Regions from separate parts of the Actinoallomurus sp. CA-142502 genome, predicted to be linked through region 1. Evidence: riboswitches for the same ligand, from Rfam matches in the RefSeq annotation. Region 1 holds a riboswitch; each other region holds the start of a gene.
The links. A riboswitch is a leader RNA that binds a small molecule or an ion and turns the genes downstream of it on or off. The one in region 1 is predicted to bind cyclic di-AMP.
Positions count from the first base shown of each region.

Region 2: it holds a riboswitch for cyclic di-AMP, as region 1 does, so the genes downstream of both, ACQEV1_RS37240 (CHAP domain-containing protein) here and ACQEV1_RS18760 (NlpC/P60 family protein) in region 1, are expected to answer to the same signal.
Region 3: it holds a riboswitch for cyclic di-AMP, as region 1 does, so the genes downstream of both, ACQEV1_RS47315 (NlpC/P60 family protein) here and ACQEV1_RS18760 (NlpC/P60 family protein) in region 1, are expected to answer to the same signal.
Region 4: it holds a riboswitch for cyclic di-AMP, as region 1 does, so the genes downstream of both, ACQEV1_RS35655 (CHAP domain-containing protein) here and ACQEV1_RS18760 (NlpC/P60 family protein) in region 1, are expected to answer to the same signal.

Region 1 covers NZ_JBNJMY010000001.1:3,864,855-3,869,964, forward strand. The annotation lists gene ACQEV1_RS18745 (DEDD exonuclease domain-containing protein) at 1-698, opposite strand, end outside; gene ACQEV1_RS18750 (NYN domain-containing protein) at 888-2,228, shown strand; gene ACQEV1_RS18755 (hypothetical protein) at 2,292-2,507, shown strand; cyclic di-AMP (ydaO/yuaA leader) riboswitch at 2,685-2,818, shown strand; gene ACQEV1_RS18760 (NlpC/P60 family protein) at 2,951-3,859, shown strand; gene ACQEV1_RS18765 (NlpC/P60 family protein) at 3,894-4,874, shown strand.
Region 2 covers NZ_JBNJMY010000001.1:7,959,893-7,965,002, reverse strand. The annotation lists gene ACQEV1_RS37250 (TetR/AcrR family transcriptional regulator) at 1-55, opposite strand, end outside; gene ACQEV1_RS37245 (hypothetical protein) at 174-785, opposite strand; gene ACQEV1_RS37240 (CHAP domain-containing protein) at 876-1,637, opposite strand; cyclic di-AMP (ydaO/yuaA leader) riboswitch at 1,648-1,790, opposite strand; gene ACQEV1_RS37235 (sirohydrochlorin chelatase) at 2,344-3,114, opposite strand; gene ACQEV1_RS37230 (phosphoadenylyl-sulfate reductase) at 3,096-3,809, opposite strand; gene ACQEV1_RS37225 (Insertion element protein) at 3,806-3,988, opposite strand; gene ACQEV1_RS37220 (nitrite/sulfite reductase) at 4,053-5,110, opposite strand, start outside.
Region 3 covers NZ_JBNJMY010000001.1:10,110,795-10,115,904, forward strand. The annotation lists gene ACQEV1_RS47290 (AraC family transcriptional regulator) at 1-529, opposite strand, end outside; gene ACQEV1_RS47295 (alpha/beta fold hydrolase) at 581-1,435, opposite strand; gene ACQEV1_RS47300 (GNAT family N-acetyltransferase) at 1,719-2,489, shown strand; gene infA (translation initiation factor IF-1) at 2,532-2,756, shown strand; gene ACQEV1_RS47310 (hypothetical protein) at 2,850-2,972, opposite strand; cyclic di-AMP (ydaO/yuaA leader) riboswitch at 3,069-3,208, shown strand; gene ACQEV1_RS47315 (NlpC/P60 family protein) at 3,274-4,209, shown strand; gene ACQEV1_RS47320 (WD40 repeat domain-containing serine/threonine protein kinase) at 4,272-5,110, shown strand, end outside.
Region 4 covers NZ_JBNJMY010000001.1:7,605,135-7,610,244, forward strand. The annotation lists gene ACQEV1_RS35640 (hypothetical protein) at 1-7, shown strand, start outside; gene ACQEV1_RS35645 (TRAFAC clade GTPase domain-containing protein) at 12-1,715, shown strand; gene ACQEV1_RS35650 (NADP-dependent oxidoreductase) at 1,760-2,689, shown strand; cyclic di-AMP (ydaO/yuaA leader) riboswitch at 3,277-3,425, shown strand; gene ACQEV1_RS35655 (CHAP domain-containing protein) at 3,424-4,386, shown strand; gene ACQEV1_RS35660 (hypothetical protein) at 4,568-4,702, shown strand.

The DNA of each region.
Region 1 (5,110 bases):
GCGTCCTCGAAGATGTAGACGCCCGGCGAGGCCGGCACCGCGTCGGCGAGGTGGCGCTTGCGCCGCTGCTCCGGCGTCGGGGCCCGGGAGAAGCTCATCAGCTCCTCCAGCGACTCCACGCCGAACGCGCCGGCGCGCTCGAACAGCCCGTGCAGCACGTCGACCGTCGCCTTGGCGTCGGCGAGGGCCCGGTGGCACGGCTCGGTGGCCGTACGGAAGAACCGGGCGAGCGTGGACAGCTTGCAGTTGGGCACCTCGTCGCGGGTGAGCAGCCGCCGCGCCAGGTCGGCCGTGTCGACGACGGCCGGCGCGGGCCAGGGACGCTCCTGCGCGGCGCACGCGGCCTTGAGGAAGCCCATGTCGAACGGCGCGTTGTGCGCCACCAGCACGGCTCCGCGCGCGAACTCCAGGAACGCCGGCAGGACCTGCTCGACGGGCGGCGCCGCGACGACCATCTGCTGGGTGATGCCGGTCAGCACGGTGATGAACGGCGGGATCGGCATGCCCGGGTCGACGAGCGTGCCGAACTCGCCCAGAATCTCGCCGCCGCGCACCTTCACCGCGCCGATCTCGGTGATGGCGTCGTCGCGTGCCGACCCGCCGGTGGTCTCCAGGTCGACGACCACGAAGGTCACTCCGATGAGGGGGGTGCCGAGATCGTCGAGGGTGCCCTGCACGGCAGGGCCAACGGGGGCCATGGCTGGCACCGTACGGGCGGGCACCGACAAGCCGGCCCCCGCGACGCCTCTCGGGAGGGGCCGGCGACGAGGCGCGGGGCATTCGTCGGAGGATCGCCTACTCCGGGGTGTCCTGCCGTCTACGCTGGGCAGCGACGGCGGTACGGGCGAGCCGGCGGTATGTTCGCCGGACGCGCGACCCGACCACGCGTGAGGAGAAAGATCATCGACACCGGCCCGGGTGAGCATCTCGATCAGCCGTTGCCAGAGGCGGTCCGGCAACGCGTGGTCGAGATCGCCGCGTACGCCGTCGGCGTGCTGCCGGGCGATCAGGTCCCGGCGCCGCTGCGGCGCGTCGCGCGGTTCGAGCCACGCCGCCGGGCCCGGCTGGCGGCCACGCCGATCGCCGCCCAGCTGGCGAAGGACGACGTGTTCCGCGAGCGCGTCGCCGAGTCCGCCCGCGAGGACCAGGCCGAGCTGGCGGCGGCGCTCGAGTCGGGTACGGTTCCGGCCGCGGCCGACCCGGTGACCGTTGCCGCCCTCGCGTACCTCATGCGACCGGCGGGCTGGACCGAGCGGGTGGAGACGGCGCGGCGCGATCTCGAACGCTCCGCCCTCGCGGCCGACGAGGCCGAGACGATCCGCAAGGTGGCCGAGCTCCAGGAGCAGATCGCGGCGGCCAAGGCGACACGCTCGGAGGAGATCGAGAAGCTCCGCGCCGAACTGCGCGCCTCACGGGCGGAGAACGCCGAGCTGCGCAAGAAGCTGCACGAGAGCCGCACGCGCGCCAAGCGCGAGCACGCGCGGGCGGAGGAGCTGGACCGCCAGGCGGGGGAGGACCGCGCCGCCGCCACGGCCGCGGCGGCCGCCGCCGAGACGGAGCTGCGCCGGCTGCGGGCCCGGCTGTCGCAGGCCGAGTCGGCCGCCGAGAACGCCCGCCGCGCCGCCCGCGAGGGGCGCAACCTCGACGACACGCGGCTGCGGGTGCTGCTCGACGCCCTGACCGACGCGGCTCGGGGCCTGCGCGAGGAGATCGGGCTGCCGACCGGCATCACCCGGCCGGCCGACAACGTCGTGGCGGTCGCGCCCCAGCGGCCCGGCCACCGCACGCTGCCGGGCCGTGCGCTGGCCGACAGCGACCCCGCGCTGCTCGACCAGCTCCTCACGCTGCCGCAGGTGCACCTCATCATCGACGGCTACAACGTCACCAAGACCGGTTACGGCGACCTTCCCCTGTCGGACCAGCGGTCCCGCCTCGTGTCGGGCGTCGGCGTCCTGCACGCCCAGACCAAGGCCGAGGTGACCGTGGTGTTCGACGGCGCCGAGCTGGACGCCCCGGTCGCGGTGCAGGCGCCGCGCGGGGTGCGGGTGCTGTTCAGCGCGCCCGGCCAGACCGCCGACGACCTCATCGGCCAGCTCGTACGCGCGGAGCCGAGCGGGCGTGCGGTGGTGGTCATCTCCTCCGACCAGGAGGTGTGCGACGCCGCCCGCCGCGCCGACGCGCGGCCCGCGCCCGCGTCACTGCTGCTGAGGCGCCTCAACCGCACGTGATCCGGTTCCGTAGCTGGTTCTGTCGGCACGATTCTGTCACTGCCTCCTCCTACCGTCTGTGTCATGACGCCGACACGAGGAGGCACGATGCTCGTCGACTGCGAAAAGTGTGAGGTACGCAACGTCGGGTGCGCGGACTGCGTGATCTCGTTCATGCTGACCGATCCGGTCGCGGCCGTGGAGATCAGCGACGGTGAGCGCCGTGCGCTGGATGTTCTCGCGGAGGGCGGCATGCTTCCGCCGCTCCGCCTGACGATCTCCGATGAGCGCGCCTCGTAATCACCCGTGCGCACCCTGCTGCCAGATTGACGGAAATTGCGAGTATTCCCGTAGAAGCGGTTGTTACCAGGGTGATACTTGACTAGTCTCACGCGCTGAGTCAGTCGCTCGTTCGTCGCCCCCCAGGCGACGGCGACAGACTCCCGCCGAGTCGTCACGGCAACCCCGGGGACCTTCCGCCGAAGGCCGCCCATGCCGTACCGAGCCGGGGAACCAGGTTCCAGGGGTGAATCGGAGCGTTCGCGTTCCGTAGGGCGCCTTCCACGCCCGAATCCGTCAGCTAACCCGGTAGGCGGTCCTTGGGAGAGGGGCGTGCCGCAATCGTGGCGACACAGCGCAGTTCCGGCGGTGCCACCGCCGGTTGGCTGCCGGGAGGCAGAGTCGGGGCGCGTGCCCTGGCGACACTGTGCGTAGCAGCATCGGCGGCGTTGGTACTGCCGTCCGTGCCGGCCGAAGCAGCGCCGAAACCGACGCTGAAAGAGAGCCAGGCCAAGCTCAAGAAGCTTAATTCTCAGGTTGACCACCAGGACAACGTCTACAACAAGGCCAAGGAACAGCGCCAGGCCGCCAAGAAGAAGTACGACGCCCTGAACAAGTCGGTCGCCGAGGACCAGAAGACCTACGAGCGCCTCCGCGAGCGGGTCGCGCAGCTTGCCGCCGCCGCGTACAAGAGCGGCGACTCCGGCGACATTCCGAACCTCGTGTCGTCGAACAACCCGTCGGACGTTCTCGACCAGATCTCGGTCTTCACGCAGGTCGCGCACAACCGGTCGACCGAGGTCACCCAGTTCCTCAACGCGGCCCAGCTGCTGCAGCGCCAGAAGGCGCAGGCGCAGCAGGCCGCCGCCGACCTCAGTTCGAAGCTGAAGTCCGAGAAGGCGCAGCTCGACAAGCTGAAGAAGCAGGCCAGGCAGCAGCAGTCCCTGGTCAACAGGCTCGGCGGGGGCAGCACCTCGTCCGGCGGCCATGGCGGCACCTACAACGGGCCGGCGTCCGGCCCCGCCCGCCTCGCTCTCGAGTACGCGTACCAGCAGAAGGGCGCCCCGTACAAGTACGGCGGCACCGGCCCGTACAACTCCGGCTACGACTGCTCCGGGCTCATGATGATGGCCTGGCGGCACGCCGGCGTCAGCCTTCCCCGCGTCGTGCCGGACCAGTACAACGCCACCCGCCGCGTGGCGCGCTCGGACCTCCAGCCCGGTGACCTGGTCTTCTTCGACAACCTGAACCACGTCGGGATGTACGTCGGCAACAACCAGTTCATCCACGCGCCGCACACGGGCACGGTCGTCCAAATCGAGAGCCTGAGCGGCTACTACAGCTCCAACTTCTACGGCGCCGGCCGTCCGTAAGGGGCTGACCACAGTGGAGATGAAGCGTTCAACCATGTCCAGAACCAGTCGTTGGATCGTCGGCACCGCCGGAGCGGCCGTTGTCGCCGGGCTCGTCCTGCCCGCCAGCCCCGCCCAGGCGAAGCCCACTCCCTCGCTGAGCGCCGCCAAGCAGCAGCTCGCCAAGCTCAACGACCAGGTGGACCAGCTGGCCAACCAGTACAACAAGGCCAAGGAGGACTGGAAGGCCGCGCAGAGCCACCTCAAGGCGCTCAAGTCCTCCGTCACGGTCGAGCAGGAGACGTTCAACCAGCTGCACACCCGGGTCGCCCAGCTCGCCGCCGCGGCGTACAAGGAGGGCGGCGCGGGAGGGGACATCCCGCAGTTCGTGTCGGCCAAGGACCCTGAGTCCGTGCTCGACCAGATGACGGCCTTCACCAAGGTCTCCAGCAATCGCGCGGCGGAGCTGAACCAGTTCCTGGCGTCCGCGCAGCGGCTGGAGCGGCAGAAGGCGCTGGCGGAGCAGGCGGCCGAGCAGCTCAAGCAGCAGAAGGACCAGGTCGACAAGCAGCGGTCGGCGGCCAACTCGGCCATCAGGAAGCAGCTGCGCCTGATCGACAAGCTGGGCGCCAACATCGACCCGGGCTCGTCCAAGGCCAACTGCTCGATCCTGGCGACCGGCCGCGCCGAGACGGTGCTGAGGTACGCCTGCGCGCAGCTCGGCAAGCCGTACGTCTTCGGTGGCGCCGGCCCGAACGTCTTCGACTGCTCGGGCCTGACGATGATGGCCTACAAGCAGATCGGCATCAACCTCAGCCACTACGTGCCGAACCAGTACAGCGCGAGCCGGCGCGTGGCGAAGGCCGACCTCCAGCCGGGAGACCTCGTCTTCTTCAGCAACAACGACCACATGGGCATGTACGTCGGCAACGGCAAGTTCATCCAGGCGCCGCACACCGGCGATGTGGTGAAGATCTCCAGCCTCAGTGACGCGTACTACAGCCAGGTGTACTACGGCGGCGGTCGCCTGCTCTGACCGACCCGAACCTCACAGGCCCTCTGGCGATGCCCAGAGGGCCTGTTTCGGTCGGGGCCAATTCACCTTAGGTAATTCCTCTCGTACGCTCTGGCGACAAATTTGCGCATTCATTGGTGCCTTGTTAGCGTGCGCCGAGTTATGCGATACGCCCCATGTGTCGCATGCGGCCATCACGAGGGAATTCGTCCTCCGCTTTGGATGTGTTGTGGAACACATTCCGCCGGGCGACTTTC
Region 2 (5,110 bases), 4.1 Mb from region 1:
GTTCACGCGAGGCGCTCAGGCGCGCTTCGACGCGGGGCGTACGGCGGTACGGCATACAAGAATTGAACCCTAGTTCACTTCTTAGGCGCAACCGCGTAACGCCGAAAAAGGTTCGGGGCCCCTCGGGTGGAGGGGCCCCGAACGCCCCCAGGGGGGAAGGGGGCGGAAGAGGGCTATTTCTCGGACACTCCGGTCGCCATGTCGTAGCCGGTGCCCGAGTGGCGGTAGACGGGGCCGTTACCCATCTCCAGCACCTGGAACTTGATCGGGATCGAGTTGGACCGGGTGCCGGTGAAGTACTGCATCATCTCCTCGGACAGGTCGATGATGGCCGGCGGGCTGTGCTGGGCGACCGCCCACTCGGCCGGGCCGAAGTCCTCGACCACGCCGACGGCGCTCTTCTTGCCGACGGTGATCTTCACCTTGGTGCCGAGCGGCCAGTACGGGCTGGCGATCGTGTGGTACGACATCGGCTTGCCGGACGCGGTCTGCGCGTCCCAGAACGACGTGCCGGTGGAGACGCCGGTCGGCAGGGCGGCCTTCTTGTCGGCCTTCTCACTGGGAAGCTGCCGGGGCAGCTTGGCCGTGTGGCCCTCCGTTCCGGGCCCCACGAGGCCGGAGTCGCCCTGCGACACCTGCACGGCGCTCGTACGGGCGGCCTGGGAGGACGTGGAGTGGACCAGTGCGGCGGACGCGCCCGCGCCCGCCACGACGACGCCGGCCGCGACCGACGCGAACGTCTTGCTGGTGAATCGATCCAGATACTTGTTGCTGATTCTGAACATGGGGGGTTGGCCTCTCAGCACAGGGGAGACGGGGACGGTGTGCAGGGCGGGCCGCCCCGGCCGGCCGTGCGGCCGGGGCGAGGGGAGGGCTCAGGCGTCGTTGGAGCCGTACTCGGGGTAGCCGTAGCCGACGACCGTGGACTTGTCGCGCGTGCGGATCTTCACGGCGTTGTCGGTGTTGCCCTCGATGGTCTGGATGGTGCCGTCGTGGTTGTCCTTGATGACCATGCCGACGTGGTCGATGTCGTCGATCGACTTGCTCCCGCTCCAGGAGAAGAACACGACGGCGCCGGGCGTGGCGTCCTCGCCCCAGCGGCCCTGGTCCTTGAACCACTGGGCGTGGGTACGGGTGAACGCGTCCGCGCCCATCCCCTTGACGCCCAGCTGGGCGCCGATCCAGGACACGAACATGTCGCACCAGTTCGCGTTGGCGTAGTCGGAGACCTGGCCGCCGTCGCGCTCGACGCCGCGCTCGGCCCACGGGGAGGAGACGAACCACTTCTGGAACTTGGTGCCGCCGCCCGAGGAGTCCTCGCTGACGCCGACCTGGGAGGTGGCGAGCTTCAGCGCGTCGCTCGCGGTGGGCAGCCACTCGCGCTTCTTGGCGGCGACGTTGCCGGCGCTCTTGTCGGACAGGGCCAGCGTGTGCGGTTCCTTGGGGGAGGCGGCGGTGCCGTGGGGAACGGCGGCCATCGCTTGGGCCGAGACCGCGTCGACGTTCTGGGAGGATCCGGCCGGGGCCGCCGCGATCAGGCTGATCGCGGTCGCGCCGACCGCGGTGACGGCGGCGAGGGAGCCGCCGAGTCTGGTGTTACGCAGCAGACGGCATGACTTCTTGTGTCGACCTGACACGTTGAGCACTCCTTTGCTTCCATGCCGCTTACCGGGTTAGCTGACGGGTTCGGGCGTGGAAGCTGCCCTACGGCGCGAGGGGATGCGCCGATTCACCCCAGTGGTGCGGTGGGTCCCCGGTTCCGCGATGTGCGGATTCAGCGGGAGCCGTCTCTGAGCGGACGGCTCGAAGAACAGGGGGATGGCGGCCGCGTGGGCGGCCACTTCATTCAGGTCTAGGGGATCTTGTCGTCCATTCGTCCGGTGCACTTTCACTTCCCGGCGCCTGCCGATGGCCCCGAGGGCTCGGGCGGGAAGTCACCCGGTGGGCACGCTGTTGGCGTGCCACATGCCCTGTGAGAGACACGAGGGGCCTGGCTCCGTCGCTGCGCGGCGGATGCGGCGCGTTCGCCGAACCGGCATCGAGGCGGATCCATGTGGGGGGATCGCAGGGGATGCGCAGAGCGGCGCGGTTATGAACCGTCGCGGCCTTGGAAGGGGGGCCCATCTCACGCGTCGTCGCGTGCCGCACTTCGTGGTGCTGGGGGGCAGGCCCTGGCCGGCGGGGATGTTACGGACGGCGCATGGGGGGCGCCGCCGGTCAACCGAACATAGCAAACATATTTCGGGCCGTAAAGGGGAAATATGGACACTCACCGCCTCTGACCTGCGAGAAGATCACATCGGCGGTCTGTCAACCCCCAGAACCCTTGCGAAATAAGGGTTTTCAGCCCACAGCAGCTTGATCACCCAGCGTGATGATCTCGGTGTAACGCTGCTCGATGATCTCGGCCAGCTCGGGCGCCGCGCCGAGCGCCCCCGAGACCGCCACCGCCCCCGCCGCGAGCGACTCGTCGCGGACCTTGTCGGCGAAGTAGCCGGGGGCCAGGAAGTAGGAGGCGACCGCGACCCGCGGGGCCCCGGCGTTCAGCAGCCTTCGTACGGCCTCGGCCGGCGTCGGGCGCGCGGCGGAGGCGTAGGCGGGGACGACACGCCGCCAGCCGCGCCAGCCGCGGGCCATCCGGCCGATCGTCGCGTTGGCCGACGGGTCGCTGGACCCCGCGGCGGCCAGCACGAGCGCCGTGTCCGGGTCGGGCGTCACTCCCGCCTCGGCCAGCCTCCGCTCCAGGGCCGCGGTCATCAGCGGGTGCGGCCCGAGCGTCGCGCCGTACCGCAGGCGCATCCGCGGGTGCTCCCGGCGCACCTCGGTCAGCGCGCCGGGAATGTCGGTCTTGCTGTGGTACGCGGCGGTCAGCAGGAGGGGGAGAACGACGGCCTCGCCCGCGCCGGTGCCGGCGCCGGCGAGCGCGCCGAGCGCCTGGCCGGGCGTCGGGGGCGCGTGGTCAAGATAGGACGTCACGACCCGCAGCCCGGACCGGCGGCGTACGAGATCGAGCAGGTCCTCGACCGTCGCCGCCGCACGCGGGTCCCGGCTGCCGTGCGCCACCGCCACCAGCGGCGGCGGAGGCGCGCAGGTGATCAGAGGTTGATGCCGCATTCGGACTTTCCGGTGCCGGCCCACCGGCCGCTGCGCGGATCGTCGCCGGGTGCGACCCGCTGCGTGCACGGCTCGCACCCGATGGAGGGGTAGCCGTCGTACTGCAGCGGGTTGACGAGGATGCCGTTCTTCTCGATGTAGGCGCCGAGCTGCTCGTGCGTCCACCGGGCGAGCGGGTTGACCTTGACCTTCCCGCGCGAGGCGTTCCACTCCACGACCCGGGACCCGCGCCGGTGCGAGGTCTCCTCCCGGCGGATCCCGGTGATCCACGCGAGGTACGGCTCCAGGGCGCGGTTCAGCGGCTCGACCTTGCGCAGGTGGCAGCACAGGTCCGGGTTCCGGCCGTAGAGCCGGGGACCCAGGTCGCGCTCCTGCTCGGCGACCGTACGCGAGGAGGTGACGTTCACCACGTTGACCGGGTAGACGGCCTCGACGGCGTCGCGGGTGCCGATCGTCTCGGCGAAGTGGTAGCCGGTGTCGACGAACAGCACGTCGATGCCCGGCCGGATCTTGGCGGCGATGTCCACCAGCACGGCGTCCTTCATCGAGGACGTCACGCAGATCCGGTCGCCGAAGGTCGCGATCGCCCAGCGAATGATCTCCTCGGCCGGCGCCTCCTCGAGGGCGTCGGCGGCCGACTCGACGATGTCGGTGAGGTCGAGCGCGGCGGTCGGGCGTTCGAAGGTGAGCGTCATCTCGCGCCTCCCTTCGGCGCGGCGGGGACGGCGGTGCTGAGCGCGCCGGTGCCGATGAACCGCAGCCGGAACGCGCGGGTGCAGGCACGGCAGTGCCAGCCGCCGCCGTCGCTCTCGTACGGCTCCAGGTCCTCGTCGCCGCAGTAGGGGCAGTAGAAGGGGACCGCTCGTTCAGTCATGAGTCCTCCTTCGTCGGAGGAGTCACTGAGGGCGCCGTGTTCTCGGTTCGCTCACTCCGTTCGCTCATTTCAGGTCCTCCTGTTCCGCCCGCTGCACCCAGTCGGCGAAGGACTCGCCGTCGCCGCGCTGCTTCTGGTAGCGGCGCAGGACCCGCTCGACGTAGTCGGGCAGCTCGTCGGCCGTGGTCTTCAGCCCGCGGACCTTCTTGCCGAAGGCGCCGCCGACCGCCCCGCCGAGGTGGATCTGGTAGCCCTCGACCTGGTTGCCGTCGGCGTCGGTGACCAGCTGGCCCTTCAGCCCGATGTCGGCGACCTGCACACGCGCGCAGGAGTTCGGGCAGCCGTTGAGGTTGATGCTCAGCGGCTGATCGAAGTCCGGGAGGCGCTTCTCCAGCTCCTCGATGAGGTCCATGCCGCGCTGCTTGGTCTCGACGATCGCGAGCTTGCAGTACTCGATGCCGGTGCAGGCCATCGTCTGCCGCCGGAAGGTCGAGGGCCGCACCTGCAGGTCGTGGGCCTCCAGTTCGGCGGCGAGGGCCTCGGTGCGGTCCTCGGGCACGTCGAGGATGACCAGCTTCTGCTCGGTCGTCGTGCGCACCTGACCCGAGCCGTACTCCTCGGCCAGGTCGGCGATCACGTGCAGCAGCTCGCCGTTGACCCGGCCCACCCTCGGCGCGAACCCGACGTAGTAGTTGCCGTCGCGCTGCGGGTGGATGCCGACGTGGTCCCGCCGGGCGTCACGGGGGGCGCCCGGCGCCGGCCCGTCGGGCAGCTGGTAGCCGAGGTACTCCTTCTCCAGCACCTCGCGGAAGCGCTCGGGTCCCCAGTCGTTCATCAGGAACTTGAGCCGGGCGCGGCTCCGCAGCCGCCGGTAGCCGTAGTCGCGGAAGATTCCGATGACCCCGGCCCAGACCTCGTGCGCCTGCTCGGGGCGGACGAAGGCGCCGAGGCGCTTGGCGAACATCGGGTTGGTGGACAGCCCGCCGCCGACCCAGAGGTCGTAGCCGGTCTCGCCCTCGTCGTTCACCACACCGACGAACGCGATGTCGTTGATCTCGTGGACGGTGCACTGCGCCGTGCAGCCGGACATCGCAGTCTTGAACTTGCGCGGCAGGTTGGAGA
Region 3 (5,110 bases), 6.2 Mb from region 1:
GCCCCCGGCCGGCCACCATCTGGTCCCAGCAGAAGGCGACTTCCGGGTCGGCCTCACGGCCCGCCTCGTGACGCCGAGCCAACGCGGTCTCCACGATCGCGAACCGGTCGGCCCACGTTCCGGCGGCGCGCAGTCGCTCTTCGATCCGTACGGCGTCGCGTCCCCAGAGGTCGTCAAGGGTGATCACTGCCCCGCCCAGCTCCGAAGAGGCGCCCAGGATCGCGTGCGCGGCCACCGGCGACAACCGCACCTCAAGGCACTCGAAGCTCCCGGCCGGCCCCCGCCCTCGCGCGCCGCTGGGCGCCAGTCCGGCGACGACGCGCTCTCGATGCTGCTCACCACTGCCGTAGTCGACGACGAGTGGTACGTCGCCGAGGTTGAACATCACCATGACGGCCGGGCGGGGGACGATCCCGACCTCGACGAGGTCATCCTCTCGACCGCTGAAGCCCGCCATGGTGACCCCCGCCGGCCGGCCCGACCGCGACGGGACCGCGATGTCCCACGCAGGCACCTCGGCGGATCGCACACCGTGATTTTACGAGTCGCCTCAAGCTCCGGTCCGGCGACGACGGCGCTCTCAGCCGGGCCGCTCGGCGGCCGCGGCGAATTCCAGCAGCAATCGGCCGGTCGTTCGGGGATCTTCCATCATCGGGGTGTGTCCCACGCCCGGCAGCAGCTCGACGCGGGCGCCGGGCACGACGCGGTAGTCGGCGGCCGACGAGGAACGCCACCGCTGGTCCTCGGTGCCGAAGACGACCAGCACCGGTAGGCCCAATCCGGTGAGCCGATCGGGCAGGCTCCGCTGCCCGAGGTAGGCCAAGGGGGCACGCATCGCCCCCACGAAGTCCCGGTGTGTCATCCCCCGCACATGCTCGATCCAGGCGTCGGGAAGGTCCACGGGACGCGTGAACCCGGTGCGGGCGGCCTTCCGGATGGTCGCCTCGGTACGCAGGCTCCACAGCAACCGCCCGGGAAACCGGGTCAGCAGCAGCCGGACGAGCAGTCGTTCAGGGACCTTGGCGTCGAGACCGGGGCCCATGTCGATGAGCGCCAGGGCGGCGACCGCGTCGGGCCGTTGCTCGGCCAGGGCCGTGGCGACCGTACAACCGGAGGAATGCCCGACCACCGTCACCCGGCCCACGCCGTGCCCGTCCAGCGCGGCGGCGACCCGACGTGCCTGAGCGGCGACGTCGTAGCCGCCGAGCGGGCTTGCTCCCCTCTCGTGACGTAGCAGGTCGACACGGATGACACGGTGCGCGTCCGCCAGCAGGGGAACCACCGGGTCCCAGCAGGCCGGAGGGGCCGCCGCGTTGGAGAGCAGAAGCAGGGCGGGCGCGCCCGGCCTGCCGTTCTCCACGACGTGCACCTCACCATCGTCAGGCTGAACGAACCGGTAACCGGCGTTCGCGGCGCCGGAAGGCTGCTCTGCCATGGGATCGTCTCCTGCCGCGCTGTCAGGTGGGGACTGCGAGCATCACAGGCGAACCGCCCTGGTGTCTTGGACGAATGTTCCGGCTCCGGATACCGAAAAAACAGGTTGGGCCGGATGGCGTTCGGTTGATAGCGTGCGCGGCACCGTGACGTCACGCGAGGAGGTGAGACCCATGAACGCTGTATCGAAGTGGGTGCTCCCCTTCGCCGTCACGGTCGGGTGATCGACAGAGGGATCGCCGGGAGCGCCTCGATAACAGGGCACTCCCGAAAGGCGACAACCTATGCACGAAATCGTGATCGCGCGGGTCGCGGAGCGACAATGGCACGCGGTGGAGGACGACCGGGTGGTCGGCCGCGGAGACACTTCACACCGGCCCGACGGGCGGATCTTCCTCAGTATCGACGCGTGGCACGACGCGGTCTTCGACCGGCTCACCGATGCCATGCTGGCGGACCTGCCGAGGCCGCTGTACACGGTGGTCGACGAGCCTGACGTCGACCTGACGTCCTGCTGGCAGCGAGCCGGCTTCACGACCCGACGCCGCGAATGGGAGTACGTCCTCCCCACCGATCCGCGGGTCACGGGGCTCGGCTCGGTGCTCTCGCCGGAGGGCGTGACGACGGTGCCCGTCGGCGCGGCGCGGGAGGACCCGCTGCGCGAGGTGTACGACGCGATCCGCGCCGAAGTCGACGCCACCGTCGGCTGGGCGTCGATGCCGGTCGAAGTACCGGTCCGGCCGGACGGGACTCCGCTGCCGCTGGACCCGTCGAAGTACGCCGTCGCGGTACAGGCCGATCGATACGTGGGACTGGTCCGGGTCACGGGACGGGTGGCCTTGCAGCCGCGGATCGGGCTGCTCGCGGTCCGATCCGACCAGCGCCGCCGCGGTATCGCCCGATCACTGCTGGCCCACGTGCTGGGCGCGCTGCACCACTCCGGGGTCGAGACGGCATCGGCCGAAGTCAATGAATCCAACGAGGCTGCCATGGCGCTGTTCGAGGGCATCGGCGCCCGGCGCGTCAACAGCAACCTGGAATTGGTTCTCCGCTGACGCCTCGCCTCCTACCTCACCGTCACCGAGAAGGGCGAGAACATGGCCAGAACAACAAAAGGAATCGAAGTCGAGGGCACCGTCATCACGTGTCTACGCGATGCCACCTTCACGGTGGAGCTGGAGAACGGGCACGAAGTGCTCGCCCACATCAGCGGAAAGATACGGAGGAACCACATCAGGATCCTGCCGTACGACCGGGTGCTCGTGGAACTCAGCCCGTACGACCTGACCCGCGGCCGGATCCTCTTCCGGTACCGGACGTAGCCGTCGTCTGACGTGACAAGTACCGGCGGCCGGCTCTCGCACCGGCCGCCGGTACCACCGTCATGCCGCGCCTGAAGGCCGGCCGGCGGGAGTTCACCGGCGCCGCCAGAGCCCCTCGTCCACGCGTACCTCGTGGCGGCCGACCCGGTCGGCCATACGACCCTCGATGCCGACGTTGAGGCTCATCGCGAAGTTCTGCGCGCCGCGATCAGCCATACACGAAGCGTACCTTTGATCACGATTCGGTAGATTTGCACCGTTTGACCCCCTACACTCCACAGGACTCGACGGTCCCAGACTCCCCATCAGAAACACGACCGTCGGCCGAATCCCTGCAGCTCAGGGAACCGGGGACCCACGTAGTACGGGGTGAATCCGCAGCGCCCGGCGCTCGGTAGGGCATCTCCCGCCCGAACCCGACAGCTAACCCGGTAGGCGTCAGGAGAGGAGTTCGTACGTGCCATCTTCATATTCGCGGCTAACACGTTCCGGCCGCCTGGGAGGTATCACGGCGTTGATGGTGAGCGCCGCCCTCCTTCTTCCCGCGAGCGGCGCGAACGCGACCGGCGGGTCGTCAGCGGCCACCGCGAAGAAGAAACTGGACAAGCTCAACAGCCAGGTGGACGAACTCGCCAACCAGTACGACAAGGCCGAGACCCAGTTGGCCGCGGCCAAGAAGCATCTTGCCGTGATCAATAAGCAGCTGAAAATGGAAAAACCTCAGTATCAGAACCTGCGCGTACGGGTGGCGCAGATGGCCGTCGCCGCGTACAAGAACGGCACCCTCGACAGCACCACGTTCGCCGCCTCCAAGGACCCTGACGCGGCACTGCAGGACATGTCGACCTTCGCCGAGCTCTCGCGCAACCAGAACCAGGCGATGACCGCGCTCCTGGCATCCGCCCAACGCCTCCAGCGGGGCCAGGAAGAAGCCCGTTCGACGCTGCAGAGCATCACCACGACCGCGACCGCGTTGAAGAAGAAGAAAGCCGTGGTCGAGAAGGCGATCGCGAAGCAGAAAGCGCTGTTGGCCAAGACCAACAGCTCCAGCGGAAGCACGCGTGGCGGTTCGAGCGGCGGCGCCACCACGTCCGCCTCCGGACAGGCCGGCAAAGCCGTGAATTATGCCAAAGCCCAACTCGGGAAGCCCTATGTCTTCGGCGGTACGGGCCCGAACGGCTACGACTGTTCCGGGCTGACGATGATGGCCTGGCGCGCTGCCGGCGTCAGTCTCCCCCGCGTCGTCCCCGACCAGTACAACGCCATCCGCCACGTCGCCAAGTCGAATCTGCAACCCGGTGACCTGGTCTTCTTCGACAGCCTTGGCCACGAAGGGATATACGTCGGCGGCGGTAGGTTCATCCACGCCCCGCACACCGGCACGGACGTCCAGTACGCCAGCATGTCGAACTCCTACTGGGTCTCACACTTCGTCGGCGCCGGCCGCCCGTAACGCCGCCGCGGAAGGCCGCCGGTACGGGAACCACGGGCGGCCCGTTCTCATCGGAACCAATCGTGGACGGGATTACGCCGGACGATGGGCACCAGCTGGTCAACGGGCGGTACCGCCTGGTCGAGGTGATCGGCCAGGGCGGCATGGGCACGGTCTGGCGCGGTCATGACGAGATGCTCGGCCGTGAGGTCGCCATCAAAGAGGTCACCCTGTCGCCCGACCTCGACGATGACGAACGGGCCGAGCTCAGCGCGCTCGCGCTGCAGGAGGCGCGTGCCACCGCCCGGCTGAACCATCCCGGGATCATCACGATCCACGACGTCATCGACGACGACGGCGTCCCGATCATCGTCATGGAACTCCTCCATGGTCGTCCACTCGCCGACATCCTCAAGGAGGAGGTACGGCTGCCGTACCGGCGCGTCGCCGAGATCGGGGCGGCGACGCTGGAGGCGCTGCGGGAGGCGCACGCCGCCGGCGTCGTCCACCGTGACCTCAAGCCCGCCAACATCCTGATCAGCGAACGACGGATCGTCATCACCGACTTCGGCGTCGCCCAACGGGTCGGTGAGCGCGCCGAAGAGGCCGGAGACGTCACCGGCACCCCGGCGTTCATGGCCCCCGAGCAGGCCGAGAACGCCGCCGCCAGCCCCACCGCCGACCTGTGGGCCCTCGGCGCCACGCTCTTCAACGCGACCGAGGGCAGACCACCGTACGAAGGCCCGGACTACGCCACCGTCCTGCTCACCCTGCTCACCCAGGACCCGCCGGCGCCCGTACGCGCGGGCCCCCTCGCACCACTGATCACGGCACTGCTGCGCCGGGACCCGGAACGGCGCCCGAGCGCGGAACAGGCCGCCGAACAGCTCGCGGAGATCCTGCGCGGGGAACCCGGCGGCGC
Region 4 (5,110 bases), 3.7 Mb from region 1:
AGCGTGACGCCGTGCCGGTCGTGTACGCGCTGGTCGTCATCGTGTGGGTCGGTCTGGTCGCGGCCGAGTGCGTGTTCGTGCTGCCGGTCGCCCTCGTGCTCGCCCTGCTCGCCGGGTTCGGCCTGGGCCTCGGCCGGTTCTTCACCGTCGCCTGGCGTACGCTCACCGCCACCGCCGTGGACGGGCCGTCCCCGGTCCGGCGTCCCGCGCCCGGGCCGCCGGACCCCGCCTACCCGCACTACCTGCTGGTCCAGGTGTGGCACGACATGGTGGCCCTCGAACGCCGTACGGTGCCCTGGTGCGTGACGCAGGCCCGGTGGGCCGCCGCCACGCTGACCGAGACGCTGCTGAAGCCGCCGCAGGGGCTCGCGCTGTTCCCCCTGTGGTTCGGGCTGTGCGCCGGCATGGCGCTGTCCGTGCTGCCGCTCGCCGTCGCGGTGCTGGCGTTCGTCCTGGCCGCGGCGGCGATGGCGGCGGCCGGGCTGGCCGTGTGGTCGGTGTGCGTGGTGGTGCTCGGCGCGGTCGAGCGCGTCTGGATGGCCTACCGCCGGATCCTGCTGGCGTGCCCGCACGCGGGCTGCTACCAGCGGTTCGCGCTGCCGGAGTACTCCTGCCCCCGGTGCGACGAACACCACTCCCGGCTCGTGCCGAACCGCCTGGGCGCGTTCCGTCACGTGTGCCGCTGCGGCGCGCGGCTGCCCACGACGATCCTGCTCGGGCGGTTCCGCCTCGGCGCGTACTGCCCGCACTGTCACCGGCGGCTGCCCGGCCGGATCGGGCGGGCGCGGGTGGAGCCGCTGCCGTTCGTCGGCGGTCCGGCGGCGGGCAAGACGACGCTGATGTTCCTCGCCGTACGGGCGCTGCGCGCGAGCGCCGCCGGCGCGCGGGGCCGCGCGGACTTCGTCGAGGCGCGCGACGCGCGGGCGTACGCCGGGGCGGTGGCCGAACTCGACCGCGGCGGGCGGCTCGCCAAGACCGGCCCCGAGCTGCCCGTGGCCACCATGCTCGACCTGACGCTGCCGGCCGCGCACCGGATCCTGTACCTGTTCGACCCGGCCGGCGAGCTGCACACGGGCGCCACGCGGGTCGAGCGGCTGCGCTACCTCGACCACGGCGAGGCGCTGCTGTTCGTCATCGACCCGTTCGCCCTGCCGGAGCTGCGGTCCGCGCTCACCACGGACGAACGCCGCCTCGTGGAGCAGACGACCGCGACCTCCGACGAGGACCCCTCCGACACCCTGCAGCGCCTGCTGGCCGAGCTGCGCTCGCGGGCCGACCAGGGCCGGCAGCGGCGCATCGCGGTGGTGGTCACCAAGGCCGACGTGCTGCGCCGCACCGCGGTGGGCACGAGCCTCGACGGCGACGCGCGCGGCTGGCTGGAGGGGCTCGGCCTCGGCAACACGATCCGTACGCTCGAGCGCACCGCCGCCGAGGTCCGCTACTTCGCGTCCGGCCTCGACAGCCCGCCCGCGGCGCTGGCCGACCTGTTCGGCTGGGCGGCCGGGTTGCCGCTGAGCGGTCAGGTCGACCCGGCGTTCGACGACCGGCCGGCGGCGGACGAGCTCAGCGAGCCCTGGCCGGTGGCGGGCCGCGCGCCCTCGCTGGTCCCGTACGGGCACCAGGCGGGCCGCAGCGCGCTGTTCGCCGCGCTGACCGTGCTGGGTCCGCTGATCATGATCCTGCTCGGCCTGTCCGTGTACGCGCGCTTTCGCTGAACCGCCGGTGTGAACCCTCGCGTCCCGGGGGTAACGGTCACAGTGTGAAAGCCATCGTGATGAACCAATATGGCGGTCCTGACGTGCTGAAACTCGCCACGGACGTGCCTGAGCCCAAGGTCGGGCCCGACTTCGTCCTCGTACGCGTCAAGGCGGCCGGGGTGAACCCGGTGGACTGGAAGATCCGCGAGGGCGGGCTCGACGGGCTCTTCCAGACCGACTTCCCGGTCGTCCCCGGCTGGGACCTGGCGGGCGTGGTCGAACGCGCCGGACCGGCCGTCAGCGAGTTCTCACCGGGCGACGAGGTCATCGGGTACGTGCGCGAGGACCACGTGGGCCGCGGCACGTACGCCGAGCTGGTGGCCGCGCCGGTGCGCACGCTCGGCCGCAAGCCGGCGCGGCTGTCGTGGGCGGAGGCGGGCGGCCTGCCGCTCGCGGGCCTGACCGCGTACCAGGCGCTGGTGAAGGCGCTGGGGGTGAACGAGGACGACACGGTGCTCATCCACGCCGCCAGCGGCGGCGTCGGGTCGTTCGCCGTGCAGATCGCGCTGGCGCGGGGCGCCCGGGTCATCGGCACGGCCGGCCCACGCAACCACGACCATCTGCGGTCACTCGGCGCCGAGCCGGTGGCGTACGGGCCGGGGCTCGCGGACGAGGTGCGACGGCTCGCGCCGGGCGGCGTCTCGGCGGCGCTGGACCTGGTGGGCGGCGAGGCCCTCGACGTGACGCCGGACCTGCTGACCGGCAAGGGCCGGTGGGCGTCGATCGTCGACCCGTCGGTGACCGAACGCGGCGGGCGGTACGTGTTCGTCCGCCCGGACCCCACGGACCTGGCGGCGCTGGCGCAGCTCGTCGACGACGGCCGCCTGACGGTCCCGGTCGCGAAGACGTTCCCGCTCTCGGAGGCGGCGGAGGCGCAGCGCCTGAGCGAGGAGGGACACACGCGCGGCAAGATCGTGCTGACCGTGGACTGAGGCCCGACGCCGTCCTGGCGGGCGGCGCATCGTCGCGTTGCCGGGGAGGCCGGCCGAACTCCGGCCGGCCTCCTTTCCCGCTGCGGCAGGCACCCATGGGCATTACGCGCTTTTCGCGTCGCGCGGGTCGACGGGGGTGCTTCCCGGCGTTCCTCTCATGGCGCTCCTTGACTTTTTTTCGCCTTCGGTCGAAGGTTTCTGACGGTTACGTTGCGCATTCGCGTCGTTGCCTTTTGTGGCATTCTGTCGGCTTTAGCCGGGGCGGGTTTGGCCCGTCGGACGAACCGCCGCATCTCCCGACATAGCCGGTCGACCCGGTCGAGCGAGGGTCGGCCCGACGTAAGTTCGATCACTACGCTGCGCGCCGGCCGCCATTGGCGCGTCATTGGCGGCACCCTTGACCACTCTGCCATTTCCGCAGATGAGAGGCGCAATTTCCCCGTTGCGCGGGAGGCGGCCCCACAACTTGGTTACAGTGGGTAAGTACTTCGCTCCATACTTTCCGCTGCGAACGCGTTGCCGTTCTCGCGACACTTCAGATACATTGCGCCGTAATCGGGCTGTGACTTACCTCCACCCGGGAGGTGACAGACCGACCGCCGAATCCGGCTGCACCCCCAGTGCAGCGGGAACCGGGGACCCACGAAGTCCCTTGGGGTGAATCCGTCTCGCACGGTAGGGCTCCTCCTGGCCCGAACCCGTCAGCTAACCCGGTAGGCGGCTTAAGGGGAGACATGGATCCGATAGGTCACAAACTGCTGCAGGTCGCCAAGGGCCAGCTCGGCTATCACGAGAAGGCGAGCGGGTACACCAAGTTCGGCGACTGGTACGGCAAGCACGTCGGCAAGGACCCCGTCTTCAAGGACGCGGCCTGGTGCGACATGTTCCTCGCCTGGGCGGCGGACAAGGCCGGAGTCGAAGACTTCGCGGGTGAGTTCGCCTCCACTCCGGATCACGCGAAGTGGTTCAAGAAGCACGACGCGTGGGGCCACCACCCCGAGCCGGGTGCCATCGTCTTCTTCTCGTGGAACGGCGGGAAGAGCATCGGCGACATCGAGCACGTAGGCATCGTCGAGTCGGTGCACGGCCACACGCTGCACACGATCGAGGCCAACCACAACGACCAGCTGGGCCGCGCCACCCGCGACGTCAGCCAGGTCGTCGGCTTCGGCTACCCGTCGAAGGTGAAGGTCAAGGCGGCCCCGGCTGAGCAGAAGTACGTCCCGAAGCACTCCGCGCCTCCGCCGGCCGCCAAGGAGATCGGCCAGCAGCCCGCCACCCCCATGCACGAGACCCAGACGACGGCCCAGCACGACTCCGCGCCGCCGCTGGCCGACCAGCAGGCCGCCCTCACCGGGCTGCTGGGCGTCGTGGTGTTCGGCACGGTGGCGTTGGCGCTGAGCAAGGCGAAGGTCCGCATGCCGATGCCGGCCCCGAACGTCCGCGTCCGCAAGCGCGGCAAGCACCACCGCACGCCGGTCGAGATGCCCGCCGACATGAACGTGGCCGACCTGGACGCCGCCGACGCCGGCACGGCCGTCATGCCGGCCCTGACCGCGGAGGCCGCGGCACTGGCCGAGGACAAGGAGTTCTGGGGCAAGATCACCGAGCTGGAGGAGGACGTCGAGCTGGCGTTCTGGAACACCCTCCACTCCGCGGTCTCCCAGTCCGACTCCGCCGAGTCCCTCAACGTCTGAGTCCGAGCCGGCCCTCCCCCGCCCGTGGGGAGGGCCCTCGGTGTTTCTCCGGGTCAGCCCGGCGGTGCCGCTTTCATCCGGTCCCGCGCGAGCCGGACGGTCGATCCGAACGACCGGCCGGGCGGTGGACCCGCCGCCGGCATCCCCTCACCTCGCCGCTTGACCGGGACCCCCAAGGTCAATGTCCAGCGTCGCCGCGGCCGAGGCGCCCGCCCGGATCGTGGCCGCCGACATCGAGGTGTTCGGGCGGATCGACGTCCTGGTGAACGACGCCGCCATCATCCGGCCGTCGCCCGCCCCGAGACCGGCTGCCTGACCGGCTCGGTGATCCACGTCGACGGCGGGATCGACGTCGCACGAGGAGCGCGCACCCAGACGCACGGTCCGTCCTGCGGGTCCGCCACAGATCACCGCGATGACCGACGTACGGGACCGTCTGAGCGGGTTCCCCGACGGCGTGAACGGCGGTCGCGACGCGGATCCGATCGGTTCCGGGCCGGAAAGAGGCGTTCACCGCACCGGCCGGAACGGCCCCTGACGGCGTACGCCACCGCCACGGACCGCCGACGCGTTTCCCGCGATGTCGGCGTATACAGCACCGTCCGCAGCCGGACTTCGCTCTCGCCTAGGCGGAAAGGGCCAGAGCGGCATCACCCACAGTGACCATCCTGGAAGACGGTGGACCATCTCCGCATGTTCCGGTTGGCCGGCCCGTCACGGTCCG